Regions from separate parts of the Sporolactobacillus caesalpiniae genome, predicted to be linked through region 4. Evidence: riboswitches for the same ligand, from Rfam matches in the RefSeq annotation. Region 4 holds a riboswitch; each other region holds the start of a gene.
The links. Region 4 has a riboswitch for S-adenosylmethionine ahead of metK (methionine adenosyltransferase). Riboswitches for the same ligand answer to the same signal wherever they lie in the genome.
Positions count from the first base shown of each region.

Region 1: linked by a shared signal. The riboswitch ahead of ABWW58_RS06845 (O-acetylhomoserine aminocarboxypropyltransferase/cysteine synthase family protein) and the one ahead of metK (methionine adenosyltransferase) in region 4 are both predicted to bind S-adenosylmethionine.
Region 2: linked by a shared signal. The riboswitch ahead of ABWW58_RS10055 (ABC transporter substrate-binding protein) and the one ahead of metK (methionine adenosyltransferase) in region 4 are both predicted to bind S-adenosylmethionine.
Region 3: linked by a shared signal. The riboswitch ahead of ABWW58_RS09490 (Fur-regulated basic protein FbpA) and the one ahead of metK (methionine adenosyltransferase) in region 4 are both predicted to bind S-adenosylmethionine.

Region 1 covers NZ_JBEVCB010000003.1:145,854-153,579, forward strand. The annotation lists gene ABWW58_RS06825 (pyrimidine-nucleoside phosphorylase) at 1-692, shown strand, start outside; gene deoC (deoxyribose-phosphate aldolase) at 721-1,374, shown strand; tRNA gene ABWW58_RS06835 (tRNA-Glu) at 1,525-1,596, shown strand; gene ABWW58_RS06840 (NAD(P)/FAD-dependent oxidoreductase) at 1,771-2,973, shown strand; gene ABWW58_RS06845 (O-acetylhomoserine aminocarboxypropyltransferase/cysteine synthase family protein) at 3,079-4,383, opposite strand; SAM riboswitch class I at 4,506-4,611, opposite strand; gene ltrA (group II intron reverse transcriptase/maturase) at 5,163-6,551, shown strand; gene ABWW58_RS06855 (aldehyde dehydrogenase family protein) at 6,641-7,726, opposite strand, start outside.
Region 2 covers NZ_JBEVCB010000004.1:329,077-336,802, forward strand. The annotation lists gene larE (ATP-dependent sacrificial sulfur transferase LarE) at 87-920, opposite strand; gene larD (D/L-lactic acid transporter LarD) at 969-1,679, opposite strand; gene larC (nickel pincer cofactor biosynthesis protein LarC) at 1,712-2,941, opposite strand; gene larB (nickel pincer cofactor biosynthesis protein LarB) at 2,971-3,705, opposite strand; gene larA (nickel-dependent lactate racemase) at 3,739-5,013, opposite strand; gene ABWW58_RS10050 (Crp/Fnr family transcriptional regulator) at 5,327-5,992, shown strand; SAM riboswitch class I at 6,522-6,622, shown strand; gene ABWW58_RS10055 (ABC transporter substrate-binding protein) at 6,740-7,726, shown strand, end outside.
Region 3 covers NZ_JBEVCB010000004.1:219,793-227,518, forward strand. The annotation lists gene ABWW58_RS09460 (RNA-guided endonuclease InsQ/TnpB family protein) at 1-966, shown strand, start outside; gene ABWW58_RS09465 (MFS transporter) at 1,004-2,245, opposite strand; gene ABWW58_RS09470 (helix-turn-helix transcriptional regulator) at 2,372-3,325, shown strand; gene ABWW58_RS09475 (glycosyl-4,4'-diaponeurosporenoate acyltransferase CrtO family protein) at 3,600-4,115, shown strand; gene ABWW58_RS09480 (MGDG synthase family glycosyltransferase) at 4,131-5,270, shown strand; gene ABWW58_RS09485 (lysylphosphatidylglycerol synthase domain-containing protein) at 5,325-6,233, shown strand; gene ABWW58_RS09490 (Fur-regulated basic protein FbpA) at 6,281-6,448, opposite strand; SAM riboswitch class I at 6,618-6,719, opposite strand; gene ABWW58_RS09495 (amidohydrolase) at 6,765-7,726, opposite strand, start outside.
Region 4 covers NZ_JBEVCB010000001.1:170,544-178,269, forward strand. The annotation lists gene tagH (teichoic acids export ABC transporter ATP-binding subunit TagH) at 1-720, shown strand, start outside; gene fbpA (Fur-regulated basic protein FbpA) at 1,114-1,275, shown strand; gene ytkD (RNA deprotection pyrophosphohydrolase) at 1,363-1,866, shown strand; gene pckA (phosphoenolpyruvate carboxykinase (ATP)) at 1,949-3,532, opposite strand; SAM riboswitch class I at 4,209-4,327, shown strand; gene metK (methionine adenosyltransferase) at 4,457-5,677, shown strand; gene tbcS (tetraprenyl-beta-curcumene synthase) at 6,476-7,543, shown strand; gene mnmL (tRNA modification radical SAM protein MnmL/YtqA) at 7,540-7,726, opposite strand, start outside.

The sequences.
Region 1 (7,726 bases), on a different contig from region 4:
GTGATGGAGCGTTCATGAAAAATGAGAAGGATGCAATCCGCCTTGCGGAAACGATGGTTCAGATCGGCAGGCATGTTGGAAGAAAAACGTCAGCCGTGATTACGGACATGTCCCAGCCGCTCGGGTTTGCGATTGGTAATGCGCTTGAAGTTAAGGAAGCAATCGATACCTTGCAAGGAAAGGGTCCGAGTGATTTGGAAGAACTGGTCTATGAACTGGGCAGCCGGATGGTCACGTTGGCGGGCAAAGCTCCGAATTTGGATGATGCCAGGAAACAACTTGAACAAGCGTTAAAACAGGGACTTGCTTTCGCCAAATTCAAGCAATTCATTGAAAATCAGGGTGGCGATCCAAGCGTCGCCGATCATCCGGAACAATTGCCGCAAGCTGATTTTCAAATAGAGCTGCCGGCCAAAGTGTCTGGGGTTGTTGCCGCGTTGAAGGCGGATCAGATTGGCCTAGCGGCTATGCTGCTCGGGGCAGGAAGATCAACGAAAGATGATACTATTAATCGTGGGACCGGAATTGTCCTGCATAAGAAAGTAGGCGATTCCGTGGTGAAAGGAGAGTCCCTCCTAACTATCCATTCGGATTCCAAACAGGTTGATCAAGTCGTGCGAAAGCTGTATCAGAATATAACCATTGCCGAGCGCGCAGATCGACTGAAACTCATTCACCAGATTATAAACTAATTGACAGAGTAAAAAAGGAGAGATTACTATGACCAACCTCGCAAACTATATTGATCATACAGCGTTAAAACCTGAAGCGACGCAAGCGGATATTCTCAAGCTGACTGATGAAGCAAAGAAATACGGCTTTGCTTCAGTGTGTGTCAACCCATGCTGGGTGGCATTCGCCGCAGAACAACTGAAGAATTCGAGTGTAGAGGTATGCACGGTGATCGGATTTCCACTTGGGGCATCAACCGCGGAAACGAAGGCATTTGAAGCCAAAGACGCAATCTCAAAAGGCGCGGGTGAAATCGATATGGTGATCAATATCGGTGCCCTGAAGAGCGGACAAGAGGAACGTGTTGAGGCTGACATTCATGCCGTCGTGCAAGCGGCAAATAAGCGCGCACTTGTAAAGGTTATTATTGAGGCCTGTTTGTTGAGCGACGATGAAAAAGTTCGTGTTTGCCGGCTGGCGGTTAATGCAGGCGCGGATTATGTGAAAACCTCAACAGGATTCTCTACCGGGGGAGCGACCCCTGAAGATGTTGCACTTATGCGTAAGACCGTGGGTGAAAAGATTGGCGTTAAAGCGGCAGGCGGCATTCACTCAAAGGCAGATGCTGAATCAATGATAGCAGCAGGTGCGTCGCGTATCGGCGCCAGTTCAGGGGTGAAGATCGTGGGCGAAGGTTTGTAATCAAAAGAATTGGTAAGCAGTCTATTGTTTAAAGCAGAGCAAATCCCGCATCAAAATTAGACTTGAAATAACGATGCTGATTATGGTATACTATTTGTCGTGCTGAATGTGTGAATGAACTGTTTTCCACGGAATGTGCACGATGAATATAGGGCGTTGGGCAAGTGGTTAAGCCAATGGATTCTCATTCCATGATCGCGGGTTCAATTCCCGTACGCCCTCTATAAGGAACCGAATGCCATCCTGTCTAAAGGGGTGGCATTTATTTTGCACATTGTATTGTAAGCGTTTACATTTTAGGCTACAATAAATAAGGGAATGTGAACAAAATGTGACGGAATCATTGAATGAAGGATTCTCTGAATTTATCGATACCGTCAAAGGGGATGGATGATTTTGGATAGAAAACGAATCGTCATTTTGGGAGCGGGTTACGGTGGATTGCGCGCATTGAAAAAACTTCAGAAGATGAGACCGGATGCTGAACTCTTTCTTATTGATAAGAATGATTACCATTGTGAGACGACTTCTCTTCATGAGGTCGCAGCAGGTACGGCGGACGCTGAGGAAATCTGTTATTCTCTTAATTTAGTCATTGATCGAAAGCGAACAACATTCATCCAAGATACGGTTACGCGCGTGGATCGGAAATTCAAACGCGTGATTCTACAGGAACACGAGCCGATTGCTTATGATTACCTGCTCATCAGCTTAGGCTTTGAACCGGAGTATTTTGGCATAGCGGGGATGGATCACTATGGATTGTCTATTTCGGATATTCCTTCAGTAACGAGAATAAGAGCACACATTGAAGGTGAGTTTAAAAAATGGACGAATGATCATCGGCCGGAGCATTTGATTATTGCTGTTGGAGGAGCGGGATTTACAAGCTTTGAATTCCTAGGGGAACTGACCCATCGCATTCCAAAATTGATTGAACGTTATCAAGTCGACCGACAATTAGTGCGGGTTATCTGCATTGAACCAACGCCTAACGCACTCCCTATGTTCAATCGGCATCTTGCTGAGTATGGCGCCCATAAACTGAGCGATCGTGGTGTTATATTTGTGATTGGCCGAGTCAGCGGCATTGATGGTGAGCAAATTTATTACAAAGCTGGTGATCAGGAGCACACATTACGCGCGGGAACGTTTATTTGGACCGGGGGTGTCAGCGGCAGTTCTGTGGTCAGTGAATCGGGCTTTGACCAACGACGTGGGCGTGTCATGGTCACTAATGATCTATCAGTAGCGGATGATGCAACTATTTTGATTATAGGGGATTGCTCGGCAGTCGTTAACCCCGAAAGCGGACGTCCGTATCCGACAACGGCGCAGATTGCGATGCAACAGGCGGACTGCGCTGCATATAATTTAAACGCAATGCTTGATGGACGTCCGACAAAGCCATTTGTATTTAAATTCATGGGGACGGTTTGTTCACTAGGAAGAGATGATGCAGTTGGAGAAATCATGGGTAGAGATTTGAAAGGCCGTCCGGCGTCAATTATGAAGAAAGTGATTGAAAATCGTTCGCTGGTGAAGATCGGCGGTGTTGAAACAATGATCAAGAAAGGCCGATTCAGCTTAAGCAAATAAGTATTTTCTAACCAGTGTAAAATGAGAATGGGCCTGCAAAAATGATTTGCAGGCCCATTCTTTATTTCATAACCCCCATAAGGCAGTTCTCTCTTTTTTTGGTGATTAGTTTGCTGCTACAGCGTCAGGAATCTTTGCGAGCGCTTGTTCCAGATCGTAAATGATGTCGTCAACCGTTTCGACACCAATGGAAACGCGGATGAGTTCAGGTGTAACACCGGTTACCGCCTGCTCTTCAGGAGTCAGTTCGGCATGTGTGGTGCTTGCAGGGTGAATGATCAGGGACTTTGCATCGGCAACGTTTGCGAGCAGTGAGAACAGTTTAACGTTGTTGATCAGTGCCTTGCCGGCTTGCAAACCGCCTTTGACGCCGAATGTGAAAATGGAGCCGGGGCCTTTTGGCAGATACTTCTTTGCGAGTTCTTTGTATGGATTGCCTTCAAGTTCAGGATAGTTGACCCAAGTGATTTTCGGGTGATTGTTCAGGAATTCAGCAACTTTGCGCGCGTTTTGAACATGGCGTTCAACACGCAACGATAGTGATTCCAGACCCTGCAGGAACAGGAATGCGTTTTGCGGGCTGATGGTTGCACCGGTGTTGCGAAGCAATTGAACACGCGCTTTCGCGGCAAATGCGGCTGGTGCCAAATCGGCATACACGAGGCCGCCGTAGCTTTTGTCAGGAGTGGTGAAATCCGGGAATTTACCGCTTGCTCTCCAATCGAATTTGCCGCCGTCAACAATGACACCGCCGATCGCTGTGCCGTGGCCGCCGATAAATTTAGTGGCGGAGTGGACAACGACGTCTGCACCGAATTCAATTGGCCGAAGGAGGTAAGGTGTTCCGAAGGTATTATCCAAAATGAGAGGAATTTTATTCTCATGAGCGATATCAGCAACCGCTTCAATGTCGAGGATGTTGATTTTCGGGTTGCCAATCGTTTCACCGTAGATTGCTTTTGTATTGTCACGAATCGCTTTACGGAAATTTTCAGGATCATCTGGATCAACAAAGGTTACGTCAATACCGAGTTTCTTCAATGTTACGGAAAACAGTTCATAAGTACCGCCATATAATGTGGAAGCAGAGACAATGTGGTCTCCACTGCTTGCCACATTCAGGATCGCATAGGTAATAGCTGCCAAACCGGAAGAAGTGGCAAGAGCTGCCGACCCGCCTTCAAGTTGCGCGATCCGCTGCTCGAAGACATCTTCTGTAGGATTCATAATACGTGCGTATACGTTGCCTGGCTTCTTAAGCTGAAAGAAGTCTGCCGCTTCATCTGCATCTTTAAATACAAATGAAGTCGTCTGATAAATCGGGACCGCGCGTGCGCCGGTTGCAGGATCAGGCACCTGTCCTGCGTGTACTTGCAATGTTTCAAACCCATACTGTCTTTCTTCTGCCATGTTCATCTCTCCCTATACCTTTGAGTGTTTTCATTAAATAAAATCTTAGAAAGGATGTGCGAGCAGATTAAAAGACCGCTTCCCGCAGAATTTAGAGGGAAACGGTCTTTACGCCGATTCGTTTCTTATCTGCCAGAATTTAATCTGCTGGAATTAACACCATACACAAGATACTGTGCTGGTTGTCGGGCTTCGTCGGGCCAGTCCCTCCGCCACTCTTGATAAGATTTATTTAATTGAATTTAGTTTAGCTTTAACATTTCTGTTTGTCAAGCATAAATACAAGTAATTTGGTAGATTTAATTATAAATATAAAAATGGCGAATGTATCATACATTCGCCGCTTTTATGTGCGCCCGGCATGGACGACAGCTAGGCGGTGAAAGTCCGCTACAGGCTTGGCAGTAGGAACTGTTAGCCAAAGGCAAGGGTGTCCACCGTGAGGTGGAATCTGAAGGAAGCCGGAGGCAAACTTCTGGGCTGATGAACAAGAACTGCATACTAAGGCTGAATAGAGACGGATAAGCCTGCGTAACAAGGTGAAGTCCAATACTGCCCGAATCTCAAACAGTATATGCAGCAGCCACATGGAAGGAAAGCGGTCGTTCTTACCCGGGGAGATCTTACAGGGGCCTCCGACAAGAGGAAAGAAAATTTCCACAGAAGCAACCGAGCCAGTGATGGTTTGGTGAACTGTAAGAAGTCAGCAGAAGCCATAGTAGTCCGACAGGACGAAGGGCTGAACAATAGTAATCTTGGAAGCAGCGGAGGTGTGAGTCATGCGACAATCACAGACAACATCAAAAGATGGCTATCTATCGAAGAATAGGATGGAATCCGAAGGTACGGTAGAAGTGTGCAGTACGACTCACGGTGAAACTGAAAGAAGAGATGGTGTGCATGATCTCATCACGAGAATCACCGACCGAATGAACTTAAATCGAGCCTATAAGCGTGTTAAGGCGAATAAAGGATCAGCCGGAATTGATGGAATGACCGTTGATGAACTCTTTCCCTTTCTCATGCGAAATAGGGATGAGCTTATCCAACAGATCACGAATGGCTCGTACGAGCCACAACCGGTAAAACGTGTGGAAATTCCCAAACCCGATGGATCAAAAAGAAACCTTGGCGTTCCGACTGTTTGTGACCGACTGGTGCAACAAGCGATCCTTCAAGTGATGGAACGAATCGTTGATCCGACGTTCTCAGACAACAGCTTTGGCTTCCGCCCGCACCGCAGTGCCCATAACGCAATGAAACGCGTCAAGGCTTACTACGAAGCAGGATATAGATATGCGGTGGATCTTGATTTAAAAGCCTACTTTGACACAGTGAATCATGATCAGTTGATGTATTGCGTGGAAAAACGGATTAAGGACAAAATCGTCCTTCAACTCATTCGCAAGTTCCTGCGCAGTGGTGTGCATACGAATGGAAAGGTTGTACCGACCGAGGCCGGTGTTCCCCAGGGGGGGAATCTCTCGCCCATTCTAGGCAACATTTATCTTGATCAACTGGACAAGGAACTGGAACGAAGAGGACATAAGTTTGTTCGCTATGCCGACGACTGTACGATCTACGTCAAAAGCAGAAGAGCGGGCGAACGAGTCATGAAGAGCATCACCACCTTTCTGGAAGATAAACTGAAACTAACCGTCAATCGGGAGAAAACTCAGGTCGGCAGCCCAACGAAACTTAAATTTCTTGGATTCTGCCTGCACACGACCAAGCAGGGATTGGGATTTCGCCCCCACATCAAGTCGAAAAAGCGCTTTGAGCGAAAGCTCAAACAACTGACGAAAAGAAGCCGAAGCGGTAACATCCGTGGGATCGTTAAAGAAATTAATGAAGTAACCACAGGATGGATCAACTACTATGGCATAAGCTATATGAAGAGCTATATTCGGCATATTGATCAGTGGCTCCGGCGAAGAATTCGCCAGATCATTTGGAAACGTTGGAAGAAAGTCAAGACGAGATATAAAAGTCTCATGAAACTTAACGTTCCAAAACCAAAAGCATGGGAATGGGCAAATACACGAAAAGGCTACTGGCGCATCGCCTGTAGCCATATCTTACATCGGTCGATCACAAACAAAATACTCGAACAGGTGGGACTCAAAAATCTAGTCCATCTGTTCGAGCATGTACACTTAAGCTATTGAACCGCCGTATACGGACCCGTACGTACGGTGGTGTGAGAGGTCGGAGAAATTATCTCCTCCTACTCGATAGAATATTTCTTATGCCTTAATTAATAGAGCCCGTCAACCGTTTCCTTTGTGCTGATATAAATATTTTTCGTTTGTGTATAGGCATCGAGGATACTCTTATAGGTTTCACGACCGATGCCGGATTTCTTGTAGCCGCCGAATGGAGCGCCTGCAGGAAGCTGATTATAGGTGTTGACCCACATACGGCCGGTGCGTACGCTGCGTGCCACACGAAGCGCTTTGTTGATGTCACGCGTCCATACCGCGCCGCCGAGTCCGTAATCGGATTGGTTCGCCAGCTTGATAGCTTCGTCGGCATCCTTGAATTTGATTACAGTTGCAACAGGTCCAAAGATTTCTTCCTGCGCAATACGCATATCGTTGTTTGCATCCGCAAGAAGTGTCGGCGCCATAAAGACCCCTTTGTCAAGGTTGTTGTCGGTCAGCTGGCATCCGCCGGTTACAAGCTTCGCACCTTCATCCTGACCTATTTTTACATAGTCCAAGATTTTTTCCAATTGACGTTTGTTGACTTGAGCCCCCATTTGTACGCCGTCTTCCCAAGGAAGGCCAACATTAACTTTTTCGAACGCTTCTTTTAGAGCGCTGACAAATTTGTCGTAAATGCCTTCTTGAACGAAGATTCGTGAGCCCGCGCAGCAAACCTGACCTTGATTAAACAGGATACCGAGCTGTGCGCCTTCAATCGCGCGTTCCCATGGTGCATCGTCGAAGAAAATGTTTGCGGATTTTCCTCCAAGTTCGAGTGTTGCCGGAATTAAGCGTTTTGCGGCTGCCGCGGCAACTTCATATCCGATCTGTGTAGATCCCGTGAATGCAAGTTTCGCGAAGCCTGGGTGATGGAGCATATAGTCGCCGGAATCAGAACCGCGCCCGGTGACAACGTTTACAACGCCTGCAGGAAGCGCCTGATCAAAGATCTTAGCCAATTCGAGCAGACTCAATGATGTTGATGATGACGGGTGAATAACAACCGTGTTGCCTGCGGCGATGGCCGGAGCGATCTTCCATGCTGCCATCAGCAATGGGAAGTTCCAAGGAACGATCTGTCCGACGACACCGACAGGTTCTTTTAAATTAATGGTTAATGTATTTTCATCAAGTGC
Region 2 (7,726 bases), on a different contig from region 4:
TTACTCGCTTGCCGCGGGCGCACCGCGCACCTCCGCTTCCATTCCCGACAAACGAAAACTTCAGTCGCTCATTGATGACCCTGTACTTAAGAAACGAATGCCTTGCGTTCTTCTGCTGAAAGGGTTTCGTTCATCCGTCCGCTGCGGAAGCCGCTCAGATCAAGCGTCACGTAACGGAAGCCGAAGCCCGTGAGTGCTTTGCTGACTTTATCGTTCAACTCAAGCAAGTCGTTTAACCGTTCTGACGGAACCTCAACGCGGGCAATCTCCCCATGATCGCGGACACGGACAACCGGAAAACCGAGGTCGCGAAGATATTTTTCCGACTTCATCACTTTTTCGATTTTTTCCAGCGTCAGTGTTGTTCCATAAGGGAATCGAGAAGAAACAGAGCATGAAGAAACTTTGTTCCAATTGTTCAGACCTACCAATTTTGCCAGGGCGCGCACATCGGTTTTATAGAAACCTGTTTCCTGCAGAACGCTTCGTGCACCGGCTTCTGTCCGAGCACGCAAACCTGGGCGGAAGTCGCTTTCGTCATCCTTGATCATACCGTCCAGTACAAATTTAAAGCCAACAGCCGCCGCGATCTCGTTCATGCGCGCGTAGAAGCCTTTCTTTGCGTAGTACCAGCTGTCCGGTGTGTTGTGCTTGATGTGTTCTTCAGACAAATAATTGAGCTCAGTTCCCTTAACCACAGCACCAAGATCATTTGCCAAAGAAACGGCTTTGTCGAACTCTTCATTCGTAAAAAGTTCGGAGTTGGCAACAACGGCGAGCACATTGTCTTTGCCCAGCGTATCCAGCGCCATTTTCAAAACGAGTGTACTGTCAATGCCTCCGGAAAACGCAACAACCACACGATTCATTTTTTTTAATTGATCAACAAGCGCCTGTTTTTTTTCAGTTAACGTACTCATGACTAATTACCTTCCTTTTTAATGTTATTTGTATTAATGACAGCATGGTCATAGTCCGAGAAAACCTCGGACGAAAAGCGCGGCACATGCAGCGCCTAAGAACGGCGCAATGCCCGGAACGATAATTCCGTATTGCCAATCATTGTCCGCTTTACCGCCCGGAATCGGCAGAATGGCGTGGGCAATACGCGGTCCCATGTCGCGTGCGAGGTTCATGGCAAATCCTGTCGGTCCGCCCATGCCCATGCCGATGGCCCACACAAGCAGGCCGACCCCAATCGGTACAATGCCCGGAGTTTTAATTGTCGCGATAGCCAGGATCGCCGTAATAAAAATAAATGTATCGATGAATTCGACGAAAAAGTTGCGCGGCAAAGAGCGCACATTCGGATTGGTCGAAAAGATGTTGCGGATTTTAATCCGATCAATGTCTTTAGAAGCCTTGAATTGATCATAATAAGCGACAAAGACAACAATGGAACCGAAAATACCGCCGAGCACTTCTGCAAGGCTTAATGGAACGACGCTTGTCCATGGAATATTGCCAAGAACGGCTTGAGCGACAACCATCGCAGGATTAATACAGACATCTCCGAAAATGAATAAAGAGATGGTAATACCGAAACCCCAAGTTGTAATGGCGAAAATGTGGCCGGAATTCTGATATTTTGATGTATTCAGCACCTCACAGCAGTGTACGCCAACACCAAAAACAATCATTAATGCCGTCCCTAAAAATTCTGCAACGAGTTGATGCATCACAATCCTGTCCTCCAAACACGGTTATTCTCTTATTGATTTTCTAATTTTGCCAGTTGAAGCTGCACTTCTTGTTCTACCTCTGCCAAGCTGACCTTGTGCACACGCGCAGCATGCGCGCAGTCATCATACTCAGGCGTCTGCTTGATCACATCATCACGGCTGGCAGCCTTCACGCGAATCGTTCCAAACTTCGTTTCTATCTTTTTAAATTGGCGCTTCATGATTGAGCGCTGCATCACTTGATAGCGAACACCAATGGTAGCGGTGTGTCTCAGCAGCAGATTAACAAAGGTGTCACGTTCTTCAGGCGCGCAAAGTACAGAGAGCTTGCATGCCGGCCGATTTTTCTTCATGTAAATCGGTGTAAAGAACACATCGAATGCACCTGCCTCAATCAGCAGATCCATCGCAAAGCCAAGTGACTCTCCGCTTTGATCATCTAGATTTGCTTCGATCAGCAGCACCGCATCATGATCCGTGTTCACCGTTTGCCTGCTTTTTTTCGTGTCAAAGAGCAGCGCGCGCAGTGCGTTAAAGGATCCCGTTTCGCGCTTGCCGAACCCGTATCCGGTCTTGAGCAGGATTGCATCTTCCGGAATGGATCCGAAATGACTGACGATCTCCTTAACGAGACCCATTCCAGTCGGCGTTATGAGTTCAGTCTGAATATCCGTGCGCTGTTTAATTGGGATCGCGGTGCCGATACGCATCTGCATAACAGCAGGAACCGGTACCGGCATCTGCCCGTGTGCGACCTGAATAAAACCAGAACCATCGCTCAGTGCAGACGCGCACACGTCGTCGACGCCTAATAAGTCAAGTGCGACAAAGCAGCCGACAATATCGACAATCGAATCCAAGGCTCCGACCTCGTGAAAATGGACATCCGCCAACGGCATCTGATGGACGGCCGCTTCCGCTTTGGCGATCTCAGTAAAAACGGCAATCGATTGTTTCTTGATTTTTACGGATAAGCCGCTTGAATCGATAAGGGCGCAAATGTCGCTCAAATGCCGCACATCATGATGGTCATGATGCTCAATAAATCCGTGATCCTTTTCATGATTCAATTCGACGTCAAAGCTTGTACCGTATATACTGTTTTTCGCAAGACGCTCATTGTGAAGCTGGTAATCACCGACATGCAATTTAGCAAGCTCCGATTGAAACCGGTCAAAATCAACGCCAAGATCAAGCAATGCGCCAATGAACATATCACCGCTAATTCCCGAAAAAGCATCTAAATAAAGAGTTCTCATCTCATTCCTCCATGCGGGCCAAAGCCATTTTACAAATGATTAATCATGCTTGCTGAGTAGGCGGCGCCAAAGCCATTGTCAATATTCACCACGGTGATTCCCGACGCGCAGCTGTTGAGCATCGTGAGTAGCGCCGTCACTCCTTTTAAGTTGGTGCCGTAGCCGACGCTTGTCGGCACAGCAATCAGCGGTTTGTCAATCAAGCCGCCGACAACACTGGCGAGCGCGCCTTCCATACCGGCAATGACAATCACAGCTTTGGCTGCGCGAATGACATCCAAACGGGCAAACAGCCGATGAATACCGGCAACACCGACATCATAAATTCGTTCCACACGGTTTCCATAGGCTTCCGCGGTTACAGCCGCCTCTTCGGCAACTGGAATATCAGAGGTCCCGGCGGTCACAATCGCGATATAGCTGCTGGTTTTCTTCACTTCAGCACGATTCACGAGCGCGCAGCGTGCTTCTTTGTAATAAACAGCATCCGGCTCAACTTTTTTTATCTGTTCAAATTTTTCTGAGGAGAGGCGCGTACATAAAATGTTCACCGTCTGCTTGCGCATTGTCTCAATGATGCCGATGATTTGTTCCGTCGTTTTCCCTTCGCCGTAAATCACTTCCGGATAGCCATTGCGCTGCTTGCGCGTCAGGTCAACCTTCGCAAAACCGAGATCCGCAAAACCGCTGTCTTTTCCACGTGTCGCGGCTTGACTAGGTTCAGCAATATCTTGAAACAGCGCATGCAGTTCGTCCTTTTCCATTTTCTGTCCACCTCTCCTCTTTTACCGAAACCCTTATTGGACAATGACACCCAGTCCATCAGGAACGACGGTTATCTTAGCGTCCTTGCCTTCGCGCGCGTAGGCCATTTCAAGTGCCTGATCAAGAGAAGTGGCGAGATCCATGTGCATGCCGGTAATCAGTCCGGGATCGACCAAATCAGAAACCATAATTACATGATGATGGACAAGAATCCGTGCCAGAATCTGAGCCGTCCATTGATCCGGAATCGTTTTCAGTTTCGGTGTATTGATGGCGCGATCCAAGAATTCCTTCGGATCGGAAACATCCGCGAGATTATGATAGAAGCCTTCACCGCCATGTCCGTCTCGGCAGCCGGCAACCATGATAATCGTGCCGCCTTCTTTGTTTGTCGCCTCTGCCGCGGTCATCCCTTTTACTGCCTGATAGATGTTCTGATCCAGAGGATAGCCGCCATTCGTAGAAATAGCGATGTCACAGTCAATTTTCGTTACACTGGACAATTCGCGAAGAAATTTGCAGCCCTCTCGATGTGCCTCTTCCATATCTCCAGCGAATGACCCGATAATTTTTTTATCTTCATCAAGAACAACGTTCACGATAAATGCTAAATTTGCTGTGCGTGCCGCGTAGACCATGTCCTTGTGAATCGGATTGTGATTCAGATTTCCGGTACGCGCCTTGTCTGAATCAATAAACGGACCGGAGTGATTGGCCATAATCGTTTTGTAGGAAGCAACACCTGGAAGCACGGATTTGCGTCCTCCGGAAAATCCGGCGAAAAAATGCGATTCAATAAATCCTTCCGAAAGCAGCAAATCGGCTTCGGCGGCGATTCGATTGATGATGCAGTCACCTCCGGACGGCAACTGGCCGATTTTAACCATCGCCGCGTCATCGGTCGAGATATGCATCACGATTTCTTCTTCATCGACAATTTTTTGTCCATATTTGTTAACAAGTTCAGCGCGAGTGGACGGACGGTGGAAGCCAGTCGCAACAAGAATACGGATGCGCGCATCTGGAGACGCTTCACGTAACCGTCGCAAAAGGATCGGTGTAATAATGTGCGACGGAACCGGACGCGTGTGATCCGAGCTGATAATCACGATATTTTTCTTGCCTTTGGCCAGTTCTTCCAAAGACGCAGATCCAATTGGATGATTAAGCGAATCCTCGACGATCTCGTTTTCCGATCGATCTGTGTGGTAAGTTGCTGCTTGGGATACTAATTTGCCTGCATAATTGTGATCGGGCAGATTAGCCTCGATTGTTGTTTTGTCATAAGGAAGTTCAATGCTAACCATAAAATAACAGCCCTCTTTTCAGATCTTTTTGCGTTACAAAGAAGCAAGTATCAAAGATTCGTGATCCTTAGTATGAGAAAAAGTGACACGTGACATGCGCATCACCAGGTCACACAACCTTTTCTACGTGCACCATCTGTTATAAATCAAAACAAAAAGGCTGTCCGTTCCGTATGCAATCATCAAAAAAAGTTAACAAATGTTCACTTTATTTGTGACAAACATTAGGTGAAAAACCGTTAAAATAGAGTTAAATGTAACAATTGTATCTCTGTTTTTCAACTTGAATGATTGTGATGGGAAGGAAAAATCCATGGTATTAAGTGAAATCGAATATTTAATTAATTTTCTGGACGCACACAATGTACCGACAATTAACAAAAGTAGACACACCTATCTGACTTATCACGGCCTTGAAGAACGGTATACGTATGTTCTCAAGAAGGGCATTATAAAAAACAGCATTATTCTTCAAGATGGACGCGAATTTAATCTCTCTTATATCGTAAAACCGGATGTTATCTCGTTGCTTCGAGATGAGGTTTCCAAGTTTACGGAACAGCCATTCAATGTACGTGTGGAATCCAACGAAGCGACTTTCTATCAAGTGGATCGCGTCACCTTTTGGAAATATGTCAATGCGACACCGGAGCTGCAGAACTATATCAAAAGCTATTATCGTAAGAAATTATCGGAGAATATTTTCCGTTCCCAGCGAATGATCATGAATGGAAAAAAAGGCGCGGTTTGCGCCTTTATTTACAGTCTGATTGATTTATTCGGGCGCAAAGTGCGTGAGGGGATTTTGATTGATTTCATGTTAACAAATGATGACATCGCCGGCTTCTGCGGTATCAGTGCGCGCAGCAGCGTCAATCGAATGCTTGGTGAGTTAAAACGTGACGGCGCGCTGATGGTCAAGAATCGAAAACTGATCATCACAGATATAAGTTATCTTTTGGATCACATTGCTAACTAAAATGAACGATACACATCCTATATGGAACAGAGGCTGTCTGTATAACAACTCTTATACTGCGCTCCGGTTGCTCGCTTTCCACGGCCGACCCGGAAATCTCCTCGCTTAATACCCATGAACTGCGGGGTCTCCCTTGATTCGCTGATCCCGTGTATGAGTCTCACACCTGTGCTCTTGATTCATAATTTATGTATGGTGTCTCAAAGTCAAAAACGGACTTTGGGGACACCCGCTTTCTTGCCCTTGAAACAACTCGATTTCCGATCCCTTCCTAATTCACTTACCAAAAAAACGCCTCAACTTATTCAGTTCAGGTTGTTCCGTACTCACCAATTGAATACTCAAACAAAGAAAATATTACAATTTTATGTCACTTACACTTTTTAAACCAAGTAATTCGATAAAATTTAATTGACATAGGATTAGTATGAATTATATCTAATGATCATCGTAACGAACTCCCGGAACGCGTCTGGGAATGTGTTGTAAGAACGTTTTACATCACCTTTATTAAAATTGAACACTAAAGGTCTTATCAAGAGTGGTGGAGGGACTGGCCCAATGAAACCCGACAACCAGCACACTGTGCATGGTGTCAATTCCTGCAGATTAAATTCTGGCAGATAAGAAGAGACAGCGAAAACAGCTGCTTTTCTGATTCTGTGAAAAGCGGCTGTTTCTATACGTTAAAAATTGAACGCCTAGGCTAGTTCGTTTATTTCATTACAGAGACGAGGGGGAGTATCCATGAATTTAAAAAAAGGAATGATTCTAGCTTTATCTTTTCTATTAATTATTTTGACGCTTTCGGGATGCGGAAGTGCGTCCGACAAAAAAAGCAGCAGTACTAAAGTCAATAAAAACACAGTCACAATCGGTGCAACGGATTCCTTGTCCACGATCAATCCGTTGCTCGTGGATCTAACTGAACTAGGGAAATATGCCATCGGGCTCAATTTTCTGCCATTAATTGAGCTTGACAGCAAACTGAATGTTGTCGGTCAGTTAGCGGACAGCGTGACAACAAAAGACAATCGGACCTTTACCGTCAAAATTAATAAAAAAGCAAAATGGTCGGACGGCAAAGCAATTACGGCAGATGACGTGATCTTCTCGGTGCTGAGATTAACCAATCCTAAGGTTGGAAATGTAAATATAGGCGGTTATGCCGTGCTAAAAGGATTTAACGATAGCGGAAACTCTCCGGATGGAGCAAAAAGCATTGCCGGCGTGAAAAAGATAGACAGCAAAACAGTAGTATTCGTTACAAAAGCCCCACTGTCGATCGCAACCTTTGACAATACAATTGGGCGCTATCTATTTACCATTCCAAAGCATGTATTACAAGATGTCAGCCCTGATCAATTGGGCAAATACAGCTGGTTCAATAAACCAACTGTCGTCAGTGGTCCCTACAGGCTAACAAAATATGATTCCAATCATTACATCTCCTATACTGCAAATGAAGACTACTGGAGAGGCGCTCCGAAAATCAAAAATCTGAACATAAAAATTGTGCCATCAAGCCAGTTGTACTCTGGACTTAAATCCGGTGAAATTGATTTTGTGCAACAAACATTAGGTGTATTCCCACAAGAAGATTATAAAAACGTTCAAAAATTAGGCAACGTAAAAACAGTACTGGAGCAGCCGCTCACCAATCAGCTCGTTTCAATAAATACTAAAACGATTTCCGATGTTCGTATTAGACGGGCAATTCAACTGGCGTCCAAT
Region 3 (7,726 bases), on a different contig from region 4:
TTATCCGCCAGAGTCTTGCAACAATCCGTAGCATCATTAAGCAAGGCTTGGAAGAACTTTTTTAATCCACAAATGCCTCACCATGATCGGCCGAAATTCAAGTCAAAGAAGTTAAGCAAGAAATCATTTACTACGGATCGAGCGAAGATTAAGAACGGCAAATTAATACTTGATAAGCCTAGAGACAGGAATGTCACCTGGTATGGTATTAAGATGGCAGAATCACCACGATTCGAAGGACAAATAAAGAAGGCTACAGTTGTCAAAGAACCAGATGGGTTATACGCATGTCTCAGTATCGACACGAACGACAATGAGTTAAGTGAAGGTAAAGATGTTGCAGGCGTTGACGTAAATATAGGACACTTTAACTATAACGATGGCAAAACGATCAGTACTTTACCTGATCATTTAATTAAATTATATGAACGTATAACGCATTATCAAAGACTTCTCGCTCGAAAAAGAGTTTCGAATCCGAATCAGTTCAGAAGTACTAACTATCGTAAAGTGAGAACCAAACTTAAACGATCGTACCAAAGAATTGCTCAGATTCAAGAAGATCTTTTAAAGAAGTTTGTCCATCAATTAAGCGCGGATTTCCACACGATCTGTATTGAAGACTTGGATGTCAATCGGATGAAGATGAATAAGCGTCTAGCGAAGAACATTCACCGTTCCATGTTTCGTAAATTTAGAGATATGATTCACTACAAAAGTGAATGGAAAGGTAATCGCTTCATTGTGGCAGATCGTTATTACCCAAGCACACAAAGATGTTCGCATTGCGGTCATGTTAAAACAGGATCAGATAAAATGACATTGCAAGGCGACACCATCTATCACGAGCATCATACGTATCGTTGTTATGAATGCGGAACTGTGATGAATCGTGATGAAAACGCAGTAAACAATTTGATTCACTATGCAGTAGGGCTTACTACTGAGGGTGCACAATCCACCTAAGAGGGTTCGAGAGTTGGTCCATGTGATAAGGTGTCCCTCACCCATTCAGAATACCAATGATGACAGGACTGACTAAAATGGAAGATACACAAATAGATGATGTGTATCTGATTGAATACATTATAGAAAGCAGAAGCAATCTTTCATCCTGATGCATGCCAAGTCCAATCCCAGTGACCATCGGACCAATGATCGCGTCCATTTGCCATGCTGTATTGATTACGCTGTTATATCTTCCCTTCGCCTGCATGGGTGCAAGCTCATTCGCTAACGCAGGAACCGTTGAAAAAAGCAGCGTTTCGCCAACTGCCGTTACGGATAGCGCGCTAATCAAAGCCAGTGACGCTGCTTTCGAATGGGCAAATCCGGAAATAAAAATCATCGAGTATCCAGCGGCAAAAATGAAAACGGACGCGGCAAGGACTCTGGTCCTTCGTTTATTCTTCATTATTTTCAAAACAATAACTTGTCCCAACACGATGACGATACTGTTGGCCAGAAATGCCTGACCAACAATGTTCGTCGATGCTCGCGCCTGAACAGTGACCCATTGCGGAAACAACGTACTGGTTATTCCGGTCATTACTGTGCCAATGACAAAGTATCCAAATGAAAGCAACAGTAACGCTTGATCATGTCCAGTCATCGTACGAAGAGAAAAATATCGCATATCAAATTTGTATCGTGTGCGCAATTGTTTATGATTTTCCTCTATTTGCCCATAAGCGAATAAAGTAAAAAGGACATAAGTCGCAGCATCACAAAAAAACATCATTTGAAAAATGATTAGATGATGTGTTTGAAATAAAAGACCACTAAACGCAGAGCCCAAACCAAGCCCCATATTTTGCAAGGCAAAAGCGACCCCAAAAATACTGGCTCTCTGTGTTTTCTTAACTAAATTGGCAAGAACAACCGATAGCGCATTCCAAGCCGCCGCTGCCCCAGCGCCTGATAGTACTGCTGCAAGAAACGCCCATTCTAAGCGAGACGCGCCAGCATAAGCTATCCGCCCCAATGCGCTCATGATTAAAGCAGAAAGAAAAGCGCGTTTTTCACCAAACCGATCAATCAGGAGTCCTGAAATCGGTATGGCGACCGCACCGGCAAAACCGCTCGTCCCAATGACCAATCCTGACAGAGAAAGTGAAAATGCTCTCAGCTGATGCAGATAAAGAATGAGAAAAGGATCGGTCAGCCCGGTTCCAAACAAAGATATCGTATACCCGAATAAAATCCACCATGTCCTTTTTTTTAATGAGGAAAAGATACGATCCATTTTTACGAGACACCTGACTTTCAATGCATTCTTATTTAAACCACTCCTTTAGATTAATGATTAAGCTTGACATCCTTTGTCATATATCGATGATATACTGAAAAAAAAGGGAGGGGCAAGGTCATCGTGCGTGCGGATCGATTATTATCTATTCTTTTCACGTTACAAAGCAAAAAAGTGATATCGGCAAAATGTCTCGCGGAAAAGCTTGAAGTCTCTGAGCGAACCATTTACCGAGATATTGACGCATTAAACTTTGCCGGTGTCCCTATCTATGCGATTCGTGGTTCTCATGGGGGCTTTGCTTTGGATGAACATTTTCGTATCGATATTTCAGGTATGAGTTTGCCTGAATTAAAGAGTTTGCTAATTAATCGTTCGGCGGAGCTTCTCAAAGATTTGGGCATCTCGACACAACCTGTGACTGTGAAAAAAATAATACAGAATCTGCCTGAATCCTATAAAAGTGAAACCAATCAATTTCTACGGCGCATCTATTTGGATTCCGGAGTCTGGTTTGGCAATCATAAATCCATTGCCGCATTGCCAACCATTGAACAAGCGTTGGAGCGCAATTTGCAGATTCAAATCAACTATCAAAAGGAAAACGGAGAACTAATTTTTCGAGAAGTTGCCCCTTATGGTCTTGTCGCTAAAACGAGCGTTTGGTATTTAATTGCAGAGCATGACAATACGCTGAGAGTTTATCGTACATCTCGGATCACAGAGCTTAACGTGACCCATACGCCATTCACTTTTCCAGAGCAATTCTCTATTTCTTCATTCTGGTCAACCTGGTGCCGTGAATTTGAAAACTCACGTCCCCGTTATCCAGTGCTGCTTCGCACTCATCCAGATGGTTTCCATGAACTCTCAAAGAATGGATATACCTTAGAAATACAAGATCATGAACCAAATGAAGAATGGCTGATCATTAACATCCAGTTTGAAACCTTTGACCAAGCACTGCGAGAGGTACTCGCTCTCGGCTCAAAAGCAGAGGTGGTTCAACCTGAAAGACTGAAAATAAAAGTCATTGAATCAGCGCAAAAAATAGTTAACCTATATGGCAAACAATGAGGTAAGCCGTTATTGAAAAAGGTAATTCATTGGTGTGAGCTGAGGGAAAATCGAGATTGTCACGAAATCTGAAAAGCCGTATTTTTTAATTATTTCTTTCGTTTTTTTTTCACACTCTGCTTTTCTCTAGGATTTAGCGTTATTATTAATTTAGATTTTGTATTTTCTCTCGACCAAGATAACATTCACATCATTTCTATGCTGGGGTTGGTCAGACGTCCTACTTCAGACCACATATAAAGGTAACCTGATTTACAAAAGAGAGATGATCCTTATGAAATTACTTGCATTGATCAATAATATACTTGTTTTCGTGATCATCTCAATAATTAATACGGTTATTTCGATTAAACTCCCAATTGCTATCTTTCACCATGACAGCTGGTTATTTAAGGTGAGAGCTTGGGAAAAAGACGGATATTTCTATCAGCATTGGTTTAGCGTGAAAAGATGGAAGAATAGTTTGCCGGAACTCAGTGATTTTCTGTCCTTCCTTTTTTCAAAGAAACAAATGAAACAATACAGCACCGAGTATTTATGCAGATTCGCTTTGGAGACATGCCGTGCCGAATTGGTCCATTGGTGCATCATCATCAGTTCGCTTCTTTTTACAAAATGGAATCATACCGGCATTTCACTTTTCATTTTTGGTTTTGCTGTACTCTGCAATCTTCCATATATTATTATCCAACGGTATAATCGTCCAAGAATTTTAAGTATTCTCGCCAATAAAAAGATGACGATTAGAGGGAATAGGTTGAATTTGGATGTGCTCCATAAAGATATCTAGAGGAGAGTTTTTTCTGTGAATAGGATTCTGTTTCTTTCATCCGAGTACACGGGGAACGGTCATAAAAGTATTACTGAAGCATTGAGCAAGCAGTTACTGCTCTTATATCCTGATAGTCAATTTACTGTAATTGATGGATTCGGTCTCGGCAGCTGGGTTCTGCGCTCTTCCAGTCACAATTATGACTCGTTTGCAGTGAAGTTCCCTGCGCTTTGGGGGCTTTTCTATCAATTAAGTAATCCGTTTAAACCAGTTGTCAATCGGTTTGTTGCTCGAAGCATCAAAAAGTCTCTATTAAAGCAGATCGATTCCTTTCATCCGGATATAATCGTATCCGTTCATAATCTTTTCGTTGGTTCGGTTTTAGACATCTTGGATCAGTCACATTTGGATATCCCGTTTATCTCACTGATTGCGGATCTGGACAACGTTACAAGCCTTTGGGCAGATAAACGCGCAACGTATATTATATGCCCATCAAATGAGGCACAGCAAAAGATGCTCAGGGTAGGTATGGCGCATGAGCAATTATTTTTAACCGGATTCCCCGTACGCGACACATTCTGTGACCGCAGTCTTCCCGAACCGCACTGCCACGCGTCAAAAGAAGTTGTTTCAATCCTTCTGATTAGCGGGAGTCAGGGATCGACTCAGGTTCTGAAAATCGCAAAAACATTGCTTAACAATGATAAAATTCACCTATCAATTATTGCCGGACATAACAAAGCATTAATTCAATTGATGGAGAATGCTTTTTCTCCTTACATTGGGAAGCGCGTTACAATCTATGGATTTATTACGGAAATAAAGGCGCGTATGATGGAAGCTGATCTTCTGATCACTCGGGCAAGCCCAAATGTATTAATGGAGGCGGTCAACCTATGTAAACCGGTCATCATCACCGGCGCTCTGGGAGGCCAAGAAGCGAAGAATCCTCAGTTTGTCGTAAAACACAAGTTAGGTCTTTATTGCACGAACCTAAACCGTCTGAACGACATGGTTTCTGAATTACTGGTCAATAACGGCGAGAAGCTCCTGCAAATCGCACAAAGCCAGTATCGATTCAGAAAACCTGAATCTGCGCGCGAGATTGCTGAGCTGATCATACAAACAGCTGGGGAAACTAATGCATCTAAAGATCTGCCAACCGCTTGAAAATTCTTTTTTTAACGACTGAAGTCCAAAAAAACGTGCAGCAGGAGCATCTGAATGGCCACAAAAATGAAGTTCAAGCTACTATTGGGAATAATCATTACTCTTTTAGTCGTCTACTATTCATTCAAAACACTGGGTGGCCTGGATCTAAACACTGTATTCAATTCGAAAATTAATTGGTTCTTAGTCTTTGGTTCGGTTGTCCTTAATATCTATTCAAACTATATTCGAAGCCTTGGGTACACATTAGGCATTGACCCGAATATCAACCGTCTGAGAGCTCTGCAAATCGTTGGTATCGGGCATGCGGCAAATATGATTTTGCCTCTTCATATCGGTGACGGATTACGCTTCGCTTTTTTTCCGGACGACTACACTGCGCTGCGTCGGACGAAGTTAATTATGGCACCAGCGATCGCTGACTCGATTGCGATTATCGTCATCTCACTTCTCGCCGTACCTTTTTCTGGATTTAAAGATACCAAGATCTTAACTATCCTGTGGATTCTTTTCTTTTCATGTATTGTCCTCATCGTGTTGCTGTTGATTGTTATTTATTTTGTGCCGCGATTGCGCAGCTATTATTTAACGATTGGTATGCTGAAGATGATGCTTTGGGTTCTTCTTTCATATATCCTCCTTCTTTTTTCCATGTGGATGGGACTGATCGCGTTCGGCTTCAACTGGGTGACATCTCTTCGTATGTCGCTCGCCGTTTTTGCCACAACAAACCTCGTTGGCTTTATACCTGCCTCGCCCGGTTCTGTTGGTCTCTTTGAATACGGAGTCATTATCGGCCTTGCCGGACTAGGCATTCAGCAGAGCGCGGCGCTTCCGGCAGGGTTACTGCTTCATTTCACACAGTATGCTGCATTGCTTCCATTGGGCGTCGTTCTTTCTATTCTGGCCTTTTATGGAAAATATGGAAAAGTGATCAAAAGAAAGTTGCACCAGAAAATGTAAATGGCTGTTGGATTGATGGGTCATTTCTGTGTTATCGTTGAATCCTCCTACATAGTGGAATGCAGGTTCCGTACGTGCTTATATTCATGTTCCAACTCGGATAGCGGTAATTGAAAAAGATGCTTTCCATTTATTTTATATACTTCATGAGCAATCAGCTGTTCGATTAACCGTTCCTGTCTGTTTTCAATGGATTTTTTTTGAACGCTGCCCATGGTGCGACATCTCCTTAATAGATTTTATTGCTTAACCTTTATTGGTGTTTAAGCTTCTCAGCAAATTCCTGATACCTTCCCTGAGTCACTTTGTCCTTGCCGCAAAAAATAAAAACCTGCTTTCTCATCAATAAGAAGAGGAAACAGGTTTTTCATGGTTACTGACCTCAACTCATCTTCAAGCATTACTACTTTTGGAATTAGCACCGTGTCGTAACGACCGGTTGCTGAGGCTTCGCAGGGCCAATCCCTCCACCTCTCTAGATAAGCATGACTAGGACTATTCTTTTATTAGTATGTCACTGATTTCTGCAGATCAATGAACGTTCGAATCCTTTAATGCCCTCAGTACGGCAACGGCAGAACGACAATAGAGCTCCGCGGCAATGCGGATTCCTTCAGGATCAACATGGAACGCAGGGTGATGCCAATCTTCCGGTCCGTTCGATCCTACGAATGCAAACACGCCGGGTACCTCACGTTGGAAACAAGAAAAATCATCTCCGGCCACCGATACTTCCGGTGTCACCACCTGCACTTCGTTTTCATTTGCTGCGCGAACAATCCGCGTTATTTTTTCATCATTAAATACGGATGGCGTTCCTTGGCCCCATTCAACAGCAATCTGCACGTTGCAGGCCTTCTGGAGCCCATCGGCGATTGCGGCAAAACGATCAATGATCAAATCTCGGTCCTGATCATAAAAGGTGCGTACCGTGCCGAGCAGTTCAACCTCTCCAGGCAACACATTCCACACGTCGCCACCGTGAATACTGGTAATACTCACAACCGCTTCATGCTTGGGCGAAATGTTTCGACTGACGATCGTTTGCGCTGTCTGAACGAATGACGCGGCAGCCACAATCGGATCGCGGGTCCGTTCGGGAATTGCCGCATGTCCGCCGACTCCATGAAGCGTGATTTTAAATTTGTCGCAAGCCGCCATAAGTGGTCCGGGCTTGATACCGATCGTTCCAACCGGCAAATCGGGTTTGTTGTGAATGCCGATCACTGTGTCCAGTCCTTTGAGTTGACCGTCTTTGACCACTTTGAGTCCCCCATGGCCGGTTTCTTCGGCAGGTTGAAAGATCAGACGGACAGTGCCTGGAAGATTTTCCTGATTTTGTTTTAACAAAGCGGCGGCCCAGAGTAAAGCGGTCGTATGAAAATCGTGACCGCAAGCATGCATCACGCCTTCATTTCGTGATTTATAGGGCAAGTCGGTTTGTTCATGAATCGGCAATGCGTCGATATCCGCGCGAAGTCCTACAGCAGGTC
Region 4 (7,726 bases):
GATTTGATTTCGCCAAAGGGCTACGGAAAGTCTTTTTACGCGCTGCAAGGAATCAGCTTTGAAGCGAATAAAGGCGATGTGATCGGGATCATCGGTGTGAACGGATCGGGGAAGTCCACGCTTTCTAATATTATTGCCGGAATCATTCCGCCCACCTCCGGAACGGTTGAAATCAAGGGGGAAGCGGCACTGATTGCAATTCAATCGGGTTTGAAGAAAGAACTCACCGGTCGCGAGAACATTGAGCTTAAATGCTTGATGCTTGGGTTCGATAAAAAGCAGATTGTTGAATTAACACCGCAGATTATTGACTTTGCCGATATCGGCGATTTTATTGATCAACCGGTGAAGACGTATTCGAGCGGGATGCGTTCACGGCTCGGCTTTGCAATCTCCATTCATATCGATCCGGATATTTTGGTGATTGACGAAGCTTTATCTGTCGGAGATCAGACCTTTGCGGATAAATGCCTTGATAAAATGAATGAGTTTAAGGAAAAAGGCAAGACGATTTTCTTTATCAGTCATTCCATCAACCAAATGAAGAAGTTTTGCGATAAAGCGCTTTGGATTCAATATGGGCATGTCGAAAACTATGGTTCAATGGCAGAGGTTATGCCGCAGTACGAAAAATTTATTAAAACGTACAAGAAGATGACAAAGGCAGAGAAAAAGGCGTTTCAGGAAAAAATACGAAAAACCAGAACGACCAAAGTATAAGCGCCCTGAGCGCTTTTTTTTGCAAAAAAAATCCGCATTTAAATGCGGATTCCAATTAAAAAGTGAATTGGGGTTAGGGTTATTTGTACTATTGCCATGTTATCCAAAAGCTAAACATTATTTTAAAAAAAAGATTGTTGATTGTGCCTCATTTTCATATATTCTCAATAACGAACAATTGAAAGCGCTTTTATTGTATAATGGTGTTTAAAAACATGGCGCATGCGCATAATGATTCTTAATTGAATCATTCTGTGTGACTGCCTTTTGAAGAATACGAGCGTAGTTACCTGTATAAGCCGCTGTGCGGGAAGGGGGGAAGGGTGCCGGTCAAGGAAACTTATGTAACCGTTTACTTGTCTGCAACCCTGTTCATTCATGAAGCGTATTAACTTGTTGAGAAGAGCCGTCGAGAACCGGAAAAAATATCTGATTCAGGCATTAAGACAAAATGTTGAGATGAAGGAGTCTGATCACTTGAATGAATGGACACTCTCCGAACTCGAAAATGAATGGAAGATCTATCAGAAAAAAAACAATGAAGATATTGGTTGAAAAAAACAATAAGGGCAGGTATGCGGGCTTATTTTTGATAAAATAGGTTAGAAGTCCGCTCAATGCGGATGTGGAGGTGAAGATCGGATGAACGACTATCCAACTTTCTCTGATTTTTATGGGAATAAAGTAACGCTTGCGCTTTCGTCAACTCCCTTTTCGGAGAACCCAAAGCATGTTTGGGTCCTTTGCAAATTCCATCGTCAATGGCTGCTTACGATGCATTCAAGACGCGGTCTTGAGTTTCCCGGTGGAAAGGTAGAACCCGGCGAGCGGCCGGAAGAAGCAGCCAGAAGAGAAGTATTTGAAGAAACAGGTGCCCATGTTGACCGGTTATATTTTATAGGTCAATACCAAGTCGACGGCCAAAACGAGCAAATGGTAAAGAATATTTACTTTGCCAGCGTTGACCAAGTAACTCTGAAACAGGATTATATGGAGACCGATGGCCCAAGGTTTATCAGTTATATTCCTGAGTCAATTAAAGAGCGGAAACAGTATAGCTTCTTGATGAAGGATCAAGTGCTCCCTTTATCGATGAAAGCCATTCGTCAAAGAAAATGGACACCGGTGACCGAATTACAAGTCTGACTAAAATCAAAACCACCCGTTCACACGGGTGGTTTTTGATTACAACTAAAGACTTGCAAATCGCAAGCAGTTGAAACGGTGATCATGAATAGATCGGTCCGGCGCTGCGAATCTGCTCCGGAACATCCGAAAATTTCTTGAAATTCGCTTGGAATTGCTGAGCGAGATGTTGGGCAGCTTGAGTATATGCTGAATGATCCGACCACGTTTTCCAAGGTATCAGCACATGATCGGGAACACCCGGACATGATCGTGGAATATGCAAACCGAAAATGGGATCTTTATAGATGTCTTGATCACTTAGTTTGCCATTTAAGGCGGCGTCAATTATCCGTCTTGTGTACGAAAGATCAATGCGTTTGCCAACCCCGTACGGCCCGCCGCTCCAACCGGTATTCACAAGGTAAACGGTCACATTGTTTCGCTTAATTGACGTCCCAAGGAGTTCGGCATACTTTATCGCCGGAAGCGGCATAAATGGAGCGCCGAAACAGGTTGAGAAGGTCGTTTCGGGATCAACAACGCCGCGTTCTGTACCGGCTAATTTACTCGTATAGCCTGAAAGGAATTGGTACATCGCTTGCTCCGGGGAAAGTATGCTGATTGGCGGAAGTACACCAAAAGCATCTGCTGTCAGAAAAATAATTGTGCTCGGATGACCGCCAATACTTGGAAGCAAGGCATTGGCAACAGCATTCAGCGAATACGCGGCACGTGTGTTTTCTGTCAAATCAGCATTATCATAGTCAGGTTTGCGATTTTTCTGGGAGATGACAACATTCTCAAGAATGGTGCCGAATTGAATACTGTCATAGATTTGCGGTTCTTTTTCACGCGACAATCGGATGGCTTTGGCATAGCATCCGCCTTCAATATTGAACACACCATCTGTCGACCATCCATGCTCATCGTCGCCAATTAAAGATCGATCCGGTGAATTGGAGAGAGTTGTCTTTCCCGTTCCTGATAATCCGAAAAATAAAGCGACACGTCCGTCTGATCCTTGATTTGCTGAACAATGCATCGACATGATCCCTTTTTGAGGCAATAAATAATTCATAACAGTGAAAATGGATTTTTTAATTTCTCCTCCGTACTCAGTGCCGCCGATTAAAATGATCCTGTACTTCATGGATATGATGATAAACGCTTCGGAGCGTGTGCCGTCAACAAGTGGATCTGCTTTGAATCCTGGAGCGGCAAGGACCGTGAACGCAGCGTGATGATGTTCCAACTCCGAGTTGGTTGGCTCAATAAACAGCTGCCGGCAGAATAGGTTCTGCCAAGCATACTCATTAACAATCTGAATGGCGAGGCGATGCTCCGGGTCTGCACCTGCGAAGCCGCGAAACACATATTTGTCTTTTTTCCCTGTCAGGTAATGAACAATTTTCTGATAAGCATTAAGGAAAACGCTTTCATTTATTTGCTGATTCCTGCTCCAGTCAACTAATTCGCTTGTCACTTCATCCTTAACGAAAAATCTGTCTTTAGGCGATCTCCCTGTATATTTTCCGGTTGTAACAGCAAGAGCGCCGTTATTAGTTAAAACGCCTTCATTTTTCTTCAGTGCATGTTCAATAAGTTCAGGAACGGATAAATTAATGAACGAGTTCCCGGTATGCAGCAATTCAGAGATGGGTGTTTCAAGGGACGCATGGTACATGGAATCAACCCTTTCTGTGTACGTTAAGAATGTTTAAAATTCAGAGGAGTATAGAAGCAGCTAAAACTTCGCATTCGCCAGAGGGCTTGACGAAGCCAAGTTGTCTAATCAAAAAATTTTCACTTACTATTTATAGTATAACGCATTAGAAATAATAATACCTACTAATAGAGGGTGTTCAAAAAGTCCGGGAAAAAGGCAATGAGGATCTTCTGCTAACAGCATGCACGTCCTGTGCCAAACGCAGAAGTCACCGCATCCTGTGGAAGTTCTGCGTCAGCTTGTTTCTCCGCTCCTCACGTATTAACAGGGGATCTTCAACTAATACCGTGCACGGCCCTGTGCACAACGGTGAAGCCATCACGTCCTGTGAAAGTACGCGCGGGTAGCTCAAAACTGCGCTTCCTTGATCTTCGACGCTCAGGACGAGCTAGTGTCAGGCATGACACGCGACGTGGCGATTTGCCTGACCTCGGCTCTTTTTGTCCTCCTTTTTGAACAGACTCTAATAGATTAACAGTGTATGTGTCACGATGCAATGGACAGTGAAATCAGAATTTCTGTGAATCTTAGTTTTTTCAATCTATACTATTCTGCAATGTTTGCCTGTGACAGTCGCGAGGAATTCGTTGACAGTTTTAATCCCCTGCGTTATGATGGGATTTACATACGGCTGCTCTTATTCCGAGTAGGCAGAGGGACAGGCCCGATGAAGCCCGGCAACCGGCCGAATAACGGCACGGTGCTAACCTGCAGAGAAAAGAGATTGTTTCGTCTTTCTTCTGATAATAAGAGGCGCGCGATAAGAATCGGCCTATCCTTAATTGGAGTGGGCTTTTTTCATGCCTTGAAAACAAAAGCAGAGGGATCGAGTACCGTTGACACCATTTTGTATATAATGTTTGAAAGGCAGGGTGAAGAAAAATGACGAAGAAGTATTCAAGACGCTTGTTCACTTCCGAATCGGTAACTGAAGGCCATCCGGATAAGATTTGCGACCAGATTTCAGATGCAATTCTTGATGAACTCCTTAAGGGGGATCCAAATGCAAGGGTTGCTTGTGAAACTGTGGTTAATACTGGACTTGTCCTTGTAACAGGTGAAATTTCGACTTCCACCTATGTGGATATACCGAAAGTAGTTCGCCGTACGATTCAGGAGATTGGCTATAACAATGCGAAATACGGCTTTGATGCCTCTAACTGTGCAATTTTAACGTCTATTGAGGAACAATCGGCAGACATTGCGCAGGGCGTTGACAAGGCGCTTGAGGCGCGTGAGGGCACGATGTCAGATGATGAGATTGAAGCAATTGGTGCCGGAGATCAAGGATTGATGTTTGGTTTCGCAGTCAATGAAACACCGGAGCTGATGCCGCTCCCAGTTTCACTCGCGCATAAGCTTGCAAAAAGGCTGGCTGACGTTCGCAAAAACAAGACGATCGGTTATCTCCGTCCCGATGGAAAGACTCAGGTAACGGTTGAATACGACGAACAGGGCCATCCGGAACGCATTGACACAATTGTCATTTCCACACAGCATGATCCAGAAGCGACCGAAGAACAAATCAAGAAAGATATTCATGAGTTTGTAATTCGGCCGACAGTTCCGCCGAACTTAATTGATGAAAAAACCAAATTTTTCATTAACCCTACCGGGCGCTTTGTTATTGGCGGACCACAAGGAGATGCCGGTCTGACCGGAAGAAAGATTATCGTTGATACCTACGGCGGATACGCGCGTCATGGCGGCGGCGCTTTTTCAGGAAAAGACGCGACGAAAGTTGACCGCTCGGCCTCTTATGCGGCCCGATATGTCGCAAAGAATATTGTCGCAGCGGGATTGGCTGAAAAATGTGAAATTCAATTAGCCTACGCCATCGGTGTCGCTGAACCGGTATCCATTTCCGTGGATACCTTTGGCACCGGGAAAGCAACTGAGGAACAGCTTGTTCAGTTGATTCGCCATAATTTTGATCTTCGTCCGGCAGGTATTATTGAGATGCTTGATTTACGCAGGCCGATCTATCGACAGACGGCGGCTTACGGACACTTTGGCCGAACCGACATCGAACTCCCATGGGAGAAGACCGATAAAGCAGATTTATTAAAACAGCAAATACACTCTGAGTCTAAGACCCATTAACTTCTTGCACGCAAAATCGCTTTCCACGCCCTCGGGTGTGGATAAGCGATTTTTTTCACACTGATAGGATAGCATAAAAAATATTTGTTTCAAGGAAACGACGGCGCTCACATCCTATGAGCAACGTCGAAGCCACCGCATCCTGCGGAAGTGTGTCCTGTGGCTCACCGAACACTAGGCCGTCCATGACCTTCGCCAGAAGGCTTGGCGAAGCCAAGTTTTCTAACACTGGTAAGAATGTATGGCGTTTTGCTTTGCCGGTACGACGATAAGGTCATAAGATTCGGTTGGGCGATCAGGGAAGCGCTCAATCTGAGAAATAAACGGAAAAATTCCGCTTAATTAGAAAATGAATGAAAAAATTGCTTAAATAGACGGATAATTTCCGCTTATCGAATCGAAAAACGTGAAAATGGCGGGTTTTTCTGTGTATAACCGGAAAAATTACCCTTATGTACCTGTAAAACAGGCGCCAGGATGCAAATAAGCGGAAAATCTCCGCTTATTTTACTCGTTACTTAATTAAGGATCAAAATGATTTGTGAAATAGAAATGTCTGTTCACGCACAAGGTTGATGATTCAAAACGGTATTTGGAGCAAAGGAACCTTCGCTAATGACGCATGTCCTGCAAGCAACGCGAAAGTCACCGCATCCTGCGGAAGTAAGGAACAGGCGCTCTTTGTTCGGTTTTTCTTATAGATAAGTTCGCATAAGCAGACTGATCGTTTGCTATAATAGGTGATAGTGAGATGTTCGCTCTCGGATATTATGGGCGGATTTAACTGGAGGCGTGTTGATGACGGTACCATCGAGACCGATTAAACTTATGGCGCAAATATACAGGAAAGTGCTTCCTGATGTGCATCATAATCTAAAAAAATGGAAGGATAAGGCGCTTGCGATTCCTGATGCCGAGTTGCGCAAACAGGCGCTTGCGAGCATTGAATCAAAGACATTTCATTGCGAGGGCGGTTCCATTTACAGCCTTTTAGCCGAAGGACACAGGAAGGAAATTATTGCGTTCATTGTCGCCTATCAAACAATTAGTGATTATCTGGACAACCTTTGCGATCGAAGCATATCTCTTGACCCGGAAGATTTTCGCTGTTTGCATCAGTCGATGCTGCATGCGCTGACCCCGGGAGCAGCACCGGAGGATTACTATCGCTACCGCGGCGTTTGCAATGATGGAGGCTATCTTCAGGCGCTTGTGAATACATGTCAGCAAACGCTGAACGGTTTGCCGGCATTCCCAGTCATTCAACCCGCGCTCCTTGAGCTGGCAGGATTCTACTGTGATCTGCAAGTGCATAAGCATGTGAAAAAAGACCAGCGTGTGCCGAGACTCATCGCTTTTTTCCAAAAAAATAAAGCTCACCTCCCTGAGATGAGCTGGTATGAGTTCGCTGCTTGTTCCGGTTCGACACTAGGAATCTTTTGCATCGTCTCCTATGCTGCTTCGCGCGGCTCTGAGATGGCGCAGCTTGTCGATCGAATTAAGGACAGTTACTTTCCATGGGTGCAGGGGCTGCACATTATGATGGACTATTTCGTTGACCAAGAAGAGGACCGCATTGAAGGGGATCTGAATTTCTGCTCCTACTACAGCAGCGATGAAGAAATGATTCATCGCTTTAAGCATTTTATTGAAGAGGCGGATAAGGCAATTGAAAATATGCCGGACAAAAACTTCCATAAGATGATTAATCGCGGTTTGCTCGGAATCTATCTCGCTGACCGAAAAGTTGCCAAACAGCGCAATGTTCGTGTGCTGGCGCGACGATTGATTTGCCGATCGGGAGGCAGCGCCTTGTTTTTCTTTGTCAACGGCTGGCTCTACCGCAGAATCAGGCAGAGCATTTAAGCGTGCGTTGTTGTTTCGGCATACTTTCCTTGCCAGCTGTTGCGTCTTGTTAATTCATCGTCAATCGCATCCAGCACTTCCCATTTATTCAAGCTCCACATCGGACCAATCATCAGGTCAGCGGGGCCATCACCTGTGAGTCGGTGAATGATCATTTCAGGAGGCAAAATTTCGAGTTGGTCG